Regions from separate parts of the Pseudomonas sp. LB3P25 genome, predicted to be linked through region 1. Evidence: predicted binding sites of a transcription regulator. Region 1 holds the regulator's gene; each other region holds the start of a gene.
The links. The regulator FliA, encoded in region 1, starts transcription of late flagellar genes. The targets are predictions, from matches to a motif close to CTAAAGTTTNNNNNNNNNNNGCCGNTAA.

Region 1 (3,275 bases):
CATAAGCACGAGCTTGAGCAGGTTGCTTTCAACTTCGGTGACCAATTGGGTCACGCGCTTGATCACTTGACCGGTGAGGTCCTGGTAATCCTGAGCGAGCAGAATGTCGTTGAGGTTGCTCGACACAACCCGATTGTCTTCGCTGCTGCGTGTCAGGAAACCGTCGACTCGCCGGGCCAGTTCGCGGAACTCTTCAGCCCCGACTTCGCGACGCATGAACCGTCCCCAGTCGGTGCTCAAGGCCTGGGCTTCGTTGCTCAGGCTGTTGACCAGCGGCGTGGCGTTTTCCACCAGGTCCATGGTGCGGTTGGCAGCAGCCTCGGTCAGCTTGACCACATAACCCAGACGCTCGGTGGCATCCGTGATCTGCGAGACTTCCTCGGCTTGCGGCATGTGCGGGTCAATCTGAAAATTGACGATCGCGCTATGCAGCTCGCGGGTGAGCTTGCCCACTTCCTGATACAGGCCACGGTCACGGGTCTGATTGAGCTCATGGATCAGTTGCACAGCGTCGCCGAACCTGCCTTTTTCAAGGCTTTCGACCAGTTCGACCGCGTGTTTTTTCAGAGTCGATTCGAAATCGCCCTGTGAAGACTCGTAATGCTCCATAGCTCCCCCGTGGCGCAGTGGCTTCGCAAATCAACCGATGCGTTCGAAAATCTTCTCGATTTTTTCTTTTAACGCCTGGGCCGTGAAGGGCTTGACCACATAGCCGTTAACACCGGCCTGGGCTGCCTCGATGATCTGCTCGCGCTTGGCTTCAGCGGTCACCATCAGCACCGGCAGGTGCTTGAGCTTTTCATCGGCGCGCACGTGGCGCAGCAGATCGATACCGGTCATGCCAGGCATGTTCCAGTCTGTTACCAGAAAGTCGATGCTGCCGCTGTTGAGAACCGGAATGGCGGTAGTGCCATCGTCGGCCTCGACCGTGTTGGTGAACCCAAGGTCACGCAACAGGTTTTTAATGATCCGCCGCATCGTTGAGAAGTCATCAACGATGAGGATTTTCATGTTCTTGTCCAATTCGACCTCCAAGCAGTCTTAAACGCGCCCAGCACCTGGACGCGCCATTTCAATCAATCCGGCAAAGCACTCAATGACTGTCTGGAGCACAACAGATCGGGACCGGTACGGTTCAACACCCCACCCGCCGCGTTCGCAGTGTCCCCACACTGCCTTCAGCGCGCTCGCCACTCCCCCAAACGCCCCCGCAAACGGGCCGCGCACTGGCTGTGTAACTGGCTGACCCGAGATTCGCTGACCCCCAGGACCTCACCGATTTCCTTGAGATTCAACTCTTCGTCGTAGTACAGCGCCAACACCAGTCGCTCACGCTCCGGCAAATTGGCAATCGCGTCCGCCAGCGCCGCCTGGAAGCGTTCATCTTCCAGATCGCGTGACGGCTCCAGATGAGCACTGGCGCCATCCTCGTGCAGCCCTTCGTGTTCGCCGTCCTGCAACAGATCGTCGAAACTGAATAACCGGCTGCCCAGGGTGTCGTTCAAAATCCCGTAATAATCGTCGAGACTCAATTGGAGTTCGGCCGCAACCTCGTGATCTTTAGCGTCACGGCCGGTTTTAGCTTCAATCGAGCGAATTGCGTCGCTGACCATGCGGGTATTGCGGTGGACCGAACGTGGCGCCCAGTCCCCCTTGCGTACTTCATCGAGCATCGCGCCGCGGATTCGAATGCCCGCGTACGTCTCGAAACTCGCGCCTTTGCTGGCGTCGTATTTGGTCGACACTTCAAGCAGGCCGATCATCCCGGCCTGGATCAGGTCTTCGACCTGGACACTGGCCGGCAGACGCGCCAGCAAGTGGTAGGCAATGCGTTTAACCAGTGGCGCGTAACGCTCGATCAGCTCGTACTGCGCATCACGTGCCGACTTCTTGTAGAGGTTATAGCCACTGGCTGTCATAGCACGGGTCCTGCGGTTTGTTGCACGAGGCGCTCGACGAAAAACTCCAGGTGCCCACGCGGGTTGGCAGGCAGCGGCCAGGTATCGACCTTCTGTGCAATGGCCTTGAACGCCAGTGAGCACTTGGAACGCGGGAAGGCTTCGTAAACGGCGCGCTGCTTCTGCACAGCCTTGCGCACGCTTTCGTCGTAAGGCACTGCGCCGACGTATTGTAAGGCGACGTCAAGGAAGCGATCCGTGACCTTGGTCAACTTGGCGAACAGGTTGCGCCCTTCCTGCGGGCTCTGGGCCATGTTGGCCAGGACGCGGAAACGGTTCATGCCGTAATCGCGGTTCAGCAGTTTGATCAGTGCGTAGGCATCGGTGATCGAGGTCGGTTCGTCGCAGACCACCAGCAAGACTTCTTGCGCCGCGCGAACGAAACTGACGACCGAGTCACCAATGCCCGCGGCGGTGTCGATCACCAACACGTCGAGGTTGTCGCCGATATCGCTGAACGCCTGGATCAGGCCGGCGTGTTGAGCCGGGCTCAAATGAACCATGCTCTGTGTGCCGGACGCGGCCGGGACGATGCGGATACCGCCAGGGCCCTGCAACAACACGTCGCGCAGCTCGCAGCGGCCCTCGATCACGTCGGCCAAAGTACGTTTGGGTGTCAGTCCCAGCAGAACGTCGACGTTCGCCAGCCCCAGATCGGCGTCCAACAGCATGACGCGCCGACCGAGCTCAGCTAGAGCCAGGGACAAGTTCACTGACACGTTAGTCTTCCCGACGCCACCTTTGCCGCCGGTCACCGCGATCACCTGTACGGGATGCATGCTGCCCATGAATTTTCTTTACCTTGTCTTACTTAGACGGAGGCCACATTACTGGCTGCGCGTTCACTAACTGAACAATGCATGGCAGACCATCGATGTAGGTACAAAAACTGTTCATTAGTACCTCAGCCGACCTGCTTGGTCGGGCTGTGGTAAATATCAGCGAACATGTCAGCCATGGCTTCTTCGCTGGGTTCTTCTTGCATTTGCACGCTGACGGCGCGACTGACCAACTGATGACGACGCGGCAGATGTAAATCATCCGGAATCCGCGGGCCATCGGTCAGGTAGGCCACCGGCAACTCATGACTGATGGCCAGGCTCAACACCTCGCCCAGACTTGCCGTTTCATCCAGTTTAGTCAGGATGCAGCCAGCGAGGCCGCAGCGTTTGTAACTGTGATAAGCGGCCGTTAGAACCTGTTTCTGGCTGGTGGTTGCCAAAACCAGATAATTTTTCGATTTGATGCCACGACCGGCCAGGCTTTCAAGCTGCATGCGCAGTGCCGGATCGCTGGCCTGAAGGCCCGCGGTATCGA
Region 2 (3,275 bases), 1.9 Mb from region 1:
CCATTTAAAGTGGTACGCGAGCTGGGTTTAGAACGTCGTGAGACAGTTCGGTCCCTATCTGCCGTGGACGTTTGAGATTTGAGAGGGGCTGCTCCTAGTACGAGAGGACCGGAGTGGACGAACCTCTGGTGTTCCGGTTGTCACGCCAGTGGCATTGCCGGGTAGCTATGTTCGGAATAGATAACCGCTGAAAGCATCTAAGCGGGAAACTAGCCTCAAGATGAGATCTCACTGGGACCTTGAGTCCCCTGAAGGGCCGTCGAAGACTACGACGTTGATAGGTTGGGTGTGTAAGCGCTGTGAGGCGTTGAGCTAACCAATACTAATTGCCCGTGAGGCTTGACCATATAACACCCAAGCAATTTGCGTCGGCTCCTTAATAAAGAGCAGCAGATTGCGGTGTGTGAAGACGACACGAACCGAAAGTTCGAGATACTCACAAAACACCAACCTATCGCATACCCATTCGCTGGAGCGTGAACCTGCAAAGGCCCACGACCTGGCTACCGAATTTCTTGACGACCATAGAGCATTGGAACCACCTGATCCCATCCCGAACTCAGCAGTGAAACGATGCATCGCCGATGGTAGTGTGGGGTTTCCCCATGTGAGAGTAGGTCATCGTCAAGATTAAATTCCGAAACCCCTATCTGCGTATGCAGGTAGGGGTTTTGTTTTAGTAGAAGTCACCAATTTTGCTGGCACGTTACGCTGTAACGGGCTGGTCACAGAATTTCTTGACGACCATAGAGCATTGGAACCACCTGATCCCATCCCGAACTCAGCAGTGAAACGATGCATCGCCGATGGTAGTGTGGGGTTTCCCCATGTGAGAGTAGGTCATCGTCAAGATTGAATTCCGAAACCCCTGTCTGCTAACGCAGACAGGGGTTTTGTCGTTATGGGCTCGCTAAACGCTCAATGGGCCATCAGCTGCAAATGCGCTTCCACTTCCAAGGCCAGTTCGTCTTCATGGTGTTCGCCCGCCAGACATCGCATTGCTGACATAGCCTGGCATTAGCCGAGTTGTTACGCAGACGCAACACCTGCTGATGCGGTTCACCGCGCGTTATCCACAGGCATCAGTGATACAGCGCGTCGGCGCACACAGCGCTCCACTGAACGCAGAGACAAACCCATTTGCTCGGCGATGTGTTTTTGTGGGTAAGCCCTTCGCACTGCGCCAGCAGAAACGGCTAAAGACTGAGCAGGCGCTCTGGCACGCCGTTCGGCGGGTAACTGACAGGAATGCCGACCATTTCGTACAAACGCCTAAGATTTCTCCGTTTTGTGCCGACAGACTGATGAGACATGCGTGCACCAAAGTAGAGCGGCCCCAGAGCCCTGCCTGCGCTGTTACATGGAATGTTGCAACCTGGAACGCATCCCCACTTTTTGCATAAGAAGTCCCATGAAATGAATCTCAAGTTCAGCCATAAAATCCTTCTGGCCGCCTCCGGCGTCGTGGTGCTGGCTTTTGCGTTGTTCACTTTGTACAACGACTATCTGCAGCGAAACACCATCCGTCAAAACCTTGAATCGAGCGTCCAGCAGGCCGGCGACTTGACCGCCAGCAGCGTGCAGAACTGGATGAGCGGCCGTGTGCTGGTGTTGGAAAACCTCGCGCAGAACGTGGCTCATCAAGGCGCCAATGCCGACCTCCCGGGGCTGGTCAATCAACCGGCCCTGACCTCGAACTTCCAGTTCACCTACGTGGGCCAGGCCAACGGTGTGTTCACTCAGCGCCCGGACGCGAAGATGCCTGACGGTTACGATCCGCGTCAGCGCCCCTGGTACAAACAGGCCGTGGCTGCCGACAAGACCATGCTGACCCCGCCTTACATGGCCGCCGTCGGTGGCCTGGTGGTGACCATCGCCCTGCCGGTGAAAAAGAACGGCGAGTTGCTCGGCGTGGTCGGCGGCGACCTGAGCCTGGAAACGCTGGTGAAGATCATCAACTCGGTGGATTTCGGTGGCATCGGCCACGCATTCCTGGTCAGCGCCGACGGTCAGGTGATCGTCAGCCCGGACAAAGATCAGGTGATGAAAAACCTGAAGGACATCTACCCGAGCGCTGGCGTGCGCATCGAGAAGGGCAATCAGGACGTCACCCTGAACAAGCAGGATCGAATCCTTTCCTTCACTCCGGTCAGTGGATTGCCGAATGCCGAGTGGTACATCGGTCTGTCGATCGACAAGGACAAGGCCTACGCACCACTCAGCCAGTTCCGCACTTCTGCGCTGATCGCGATGTTCATCGCCGTGACGGCCATTGCAGTGCTGCTGAGCCTGCTGATCAACGTGCTGATGCGTCCGCTGACCACCATGGGACGTGCGATGCAGGACATCGCTCAAGGTGAGGGCGATTTGACTCGACGTCTGGCCGTGGAAAGCAAAGACGAATTCGGTGAGCTGGGCGGTTCGTTCAACCAGTTCGTGGAGCGAATTCACGCATCGATTTCCGAAGTGTCGTCGGCAACCCGCCAGGTTCACGACCTGTCGCAACGGGTGATGGCTTCGTCCAACGCCTCGATCGTCGGCTCCGACGAACAAAGCGCCCGCACCAACAGCGTGGCCGCGGCGATCAACCAGTTGGGCGCCGCCACACAGGAAATCGCCCGCAACGCCGCCGATGCTTCCCAGCACGCCAGCGGCGCGAGCGAGCAGGCCGATGACGGTCGTCAGGTGGTGGAGAAAACCATTCTGGCGATGACCGAGTTGTCGCAGAAAATCAGCCTGTCCTGCACGCAGATCGAAACCCTGAACGCCAGCACCGACAACATCGGGCACATTCTGGATGTGATCAAAGGCATCTCCCAGCAGACCAACTTGCTCGCGCTCAACGCGGCCATCGAAGCGGCCCGTGCCGGTGAAGCCGGTCGTGGTTTTGCGGTGGTGGCGGACGAGGTGCGCAACCTCGCTCACCGTACTCAGGAATCGGCGGAGGAGATCCACAAAATGATCACCTCGCTGCAGATCGGTTCTCGCGAAGCTGTGACCACCATGAACGCCAGTCAGGTCTCCAGCGAACAGAGCGTCGAAGTGGCGAACCAGGCCGGTCTGCGACTGGTCAGCGTGACCCAGCGCATCGGCGAAATCGACGGCATGAACCAGTCGGTGGCCGCGGCGACCGAAGAGCAGACGGCGGTCGTGGAAACCCTCAACGTCGACGTTAACCAGATCAATCTGCTGAACCAGCAGAGCGTGGCCAACCTCAATGAAACGTTGAAGGATTGCGATGCGTTGTCCCTGCAGGCGAACCGGTTGAAGCAGTT
Region 3 (3,275 bases), 1.6 Mb from region 1:
ACAGTCCGGCCTGAGTCAGCCGTGCGGCACCGACGATGTCGCCGGCACCCTGACGAATAGCCACGAGGGTGCCGACCGCGGCAATCACGCCAATGCAGAAAATCGACACGAACGAGTAGGTTGCTGCGCCCAGGCCGCCACCGGCCAGCGCCTCTGGACTCAGGCGCGCCATCATCAAGGTGTCGGTGAGGACCATCAGCATGTGCGCCAACTGCGAGGCAATCAACGGCCCCGCCAGCCGCAGGATGGCCCAGAGTTCGGTACGTGCTGGATGCTGCATGGTCATCACGCTCGGCTATTTAAGAGAAACAGGAAAGCCCAAAGAAAACAGGAGAGAGCCGATTCTCGGCGCTCTTCGGGGTTTGCACAAAGGGATAAAAAGGATGGGTGGCATGATTAAAACTCATGCTGAAGAGTTTCTGCTAGGGTGACCAAATCCCGCTTTAGGAGCTTTGCCAATGTCTCGTCGTCTTCCTCCCTTGTATGCCCTGCGCGCATTCGAAGCGGCGGCGCGGCACAGCTCGTTTACCCGCGCAGCCGAAGAACTCTCGATCACCCAAAGCGCGGTCAGCCGGCACATTCGTACGCTCGAAGAGCATTTTGCCTGTCGGCTGTTTCACCGCAGCGGACGCAATCTGCAACTGACCGAGTCGGCGCGGTTGATCCTGCCCGGCATTCGCGAAGGCTTCACCGCCCTGGAGCGGGCCTGCAATACCTTGCGCGCCGAAGATGACATCCTGCGCATGAAAGCGCCGTCGACCCTGACCATGCGTTGGCTGCTGGCACGGCTCAGCCGCTTTCGGCACCTGCAACCGGGCAACGAGGTGCAATTGACCAGCGCCTGGATGGACGTCGATTCGGTGGACTTCAACCATGAACCGTTCGACTGCGCCGTTATCCTCAGCAACGGGCATTTTCCGCCAGACTGGGAGGCGAGTTTCCTGTTCCCGGAAGAGCTGATTCCAGTCGGCGCGCCGAATCTTTTGCAGGATCAACCGTGGGATGTCGCACGGCTGGCCAATGCCGAACTGTTGCACCCGACACCGGATCGTCGCGACTGGCGCAGCTGGCTGGAACGCATGGGGCTGGCGGACCAGGTGTCGCTCAAGGGCGGGCAGGTGTTCGACACGCTGGAACTGGGCATGATCGCCGCCGCCCGAGGCTATGGCGTATCCATGGGCGATCTGCTGATGGTGGCGGAAGATGTGGCTCAGGGACGTCTGAGTCTGCCGTGGCCGACGGCCGTCGCCAGCGGTGAGAAATATTACCTGGTCTGGCCGAAAACCCGCCCCGGAGGTGAACGTTTGCGCAGGCTCAGCGACTTCCTGCAAGGCGAAGCCCGAGCAATGGAATTGCCTGATGTTCAACACTTGGGCTGAATCGATAGAGCCGCCGCAATAGCGGCCTTGAGCCATATCCCGGTTAATTACTCAAGTATTCTGATTTTCCGCCGAAAATGCAGATGGGACCTTCGTACAAGTTCGATGCAATTCCCATCATTAGAAATTTTGCTGAGTGTGCGTCGTGATCAGGATGATCCGGTCGCTCGGCCAGGAGCTGTCATGTCTCAACCTCGTGCCCGGATCGCCTCACAGCTTGGTCTTGCGCTTGCCGTGATACTGGCGATTGTCATCAGCGGCAGTACCGTGTTCGCCCTGCGTTCGCTGGACACCGCCAACCTCGCCACCCGCGAAGAGCACCTGGCCAGTGAAGCCCGGTTGCTGGCCGATCAGTTGAGTACCTTTCACGGCACGTTGCGTGAAAGTACCCAGCGCCTGAGCGGTCTGTTCGAGAAGCGCTTCAGCGCCGGTTTGAGCGTGCACCCTGATGAGCCGGTCGCTGTAGCCGGTGTGCAGACCCCGGGCCTGCACCTGGGCAGCGAAGTGCTGAACAACAATTTCAAGGAAGTGGACGAGTTCAAGCAAATGACCGCCGGTGTTGCCACGTTGTTTGTGCGCAGCGGCGAAGACTTCATTCGGGTCAGCACCTCCCTGAGCAAACAGGATGGCAACCGGGCCATCGGCACCTTGCTGGATCATGCTCATCCGGCCTATGCGCGCTTGATGGCGGGGCAGAGCTATGTCGGTCGTGCATTGCTGTTCGAACGCTCCTACATGACTCAGTACACCCCCGTACGTGACAGCGGCGGTAAGGTGATTGCCGTGCTGTTCGTAGGATTCGACTACACCGACGCGCAGAACGCGCAGTTCGCCAACCTCAAGCGCTTCCGTATCGGCCAGACCGGTTCCTTGGCGCTGCTGGATGAGCAGAGCAAATGGCTGGTGCCGATAGCGGGTGTACAAGCGCTGGATCAGGCGACTCCGACCATCGTTGGCTTGGCGAAAACGCCGGGCAAGGGCGAGTTCTGGAGCGACAAGTCAGAAGATTTCTACAGCATTGCCGTACCGTTTGAAGGCGGCCCATGGTCGGTCGTGGCGAGCATGCCGAAAACCGAAATCCGTGCCGTGACCTGGAGTGTCGGTATTCAATTGGCGATTGGCAGTCTGCTGGCCATGTTGATCGCTGTGGGTTCGGCGGTCTGGTTGCTGCGCAGCAAACTGGCGCCTTTGGGTGATCTGGTGCGTCAGGCTGAAGCCTTGGGTGCCGGTGATTTGAGCGTGCGGCTGAACGTGTCGAGCAACGACGAGATCGGTCAGCTGGCTCGCGCTTTCAACCAGATGAGCCAGGCGCTGTCGACCATGGTCGAACACATCCGCAAGGCCTCGCAAGAGGTCAACAGCCGCGCCCAGGCTTTGTCCGGTTTGTCCGGCGGCGCCTATGAAGGGATGGAGCAGCAGTCGGGCGAAATCACCAGCATGGCCGGCGCCGTGGAAGAGTTCAGCGCCACTTCCCTGAACATTGCCGACAACATGGGCAACACCCAGCGTCTGGCCCAGGAAAACGCACAGCAAACCCAGATCGGTCGTACGTCGATGGACGAAGCGTCCTCGTCTCTGGAGCAAATCGCCGGCGCGCTGAACAGCACGGCGACGGTGATCAATACCTTGGGTCAGCGCTCCCAGGAAATTGGCGGCATTGTCGGTGTGATTACCTCGATCGCCGATCAAACCAACTTGCTGGCGCTGAACGCGGCCATCGAAGCCGCTCGTGCCGGCGAGCAGGGTCGTGGTTTTGCGGTCGTGGCCGATGAAGTTCGCAACCTGGCCTCACGCACTCGCCAAGCGACCGACGAAATTTCCGGCATGATCCAAAGCATTCAGCAGGAAACCGGTAACGCCATTAGCACCATGGAGCAGGGCAACCTGTTGATGCAG

Region 2: ACYZTW_RS01545 (methyl-accepting chemotaxis protein) is a predicted target of FliA. The motif match lies at 1,273-1,300, and genes of this name have one in related genera.
Region 3: ACYZTW_RS32420 (methyl-accepting chemotaxis protein) is a predicted target of FliA. The motif match lies at 1,430-1,457, and genes of this name have one in related genera.

What each region holds. Positions count from the first base shown of each region.
Region 1 covers NZ_CM142711.1:5,434,130-5,437,404, forward strand. The annotation lists gene ACYZTW_RS25000 (protein phosphatase CheZ) at 1-609, opposite strand, end outside; gene ACYZTW_RS25005 (chemotaxis response regulator CheY) at 640-1,011, opposite strand; gene fliA (RNA polymerase sigma factor FliA) at 1,179-1,919, opposite strand; gene fleN (flagellar synthesis regulator FleN) at 1,916-2,746, opposite strand; gene flhF (flagellar biosynthesis protein FlhF) at 2,863-3,275, opposite strand, start outside.
Region 2 covers NZ_CM142711.1:329,124-332,398, forward strand. The annotation lists rRNA gene ACYZTW_RS01530 (23S ribosomal RNA) at 1-347, shown strand, start outside; rRNA gene rrf (5S ribosomal RNA) at 515-630, shown strand; rRNA gene rrf (5S ribosomal RNA) at 737-852, shown strand; gene ACYZTW_RS01545 (methyl-accepting chemotaxis protein) at 1,417-3,275, shown strand, end outside.
Region 3 covers NZ_CM142711.1:7,030,945-7,034,219, reverse strand. The annotation lists gene ACYZTW_RS32435 (NorM family multidrug efflux MATE transporter) at 1-280, opposite strand, end outside; gene ACYZTW_RS32430 (hypothetical protein) at 279-431, shown strand; gene ACYZTW_RS32425 (LysR substrate-binding domain-containing protein) at 459-1,379, shown strand; gene ACYZTW_RS32420 (methyl-accepting chemotaxis protein) at 1,563-3,275, shown strand, end outside.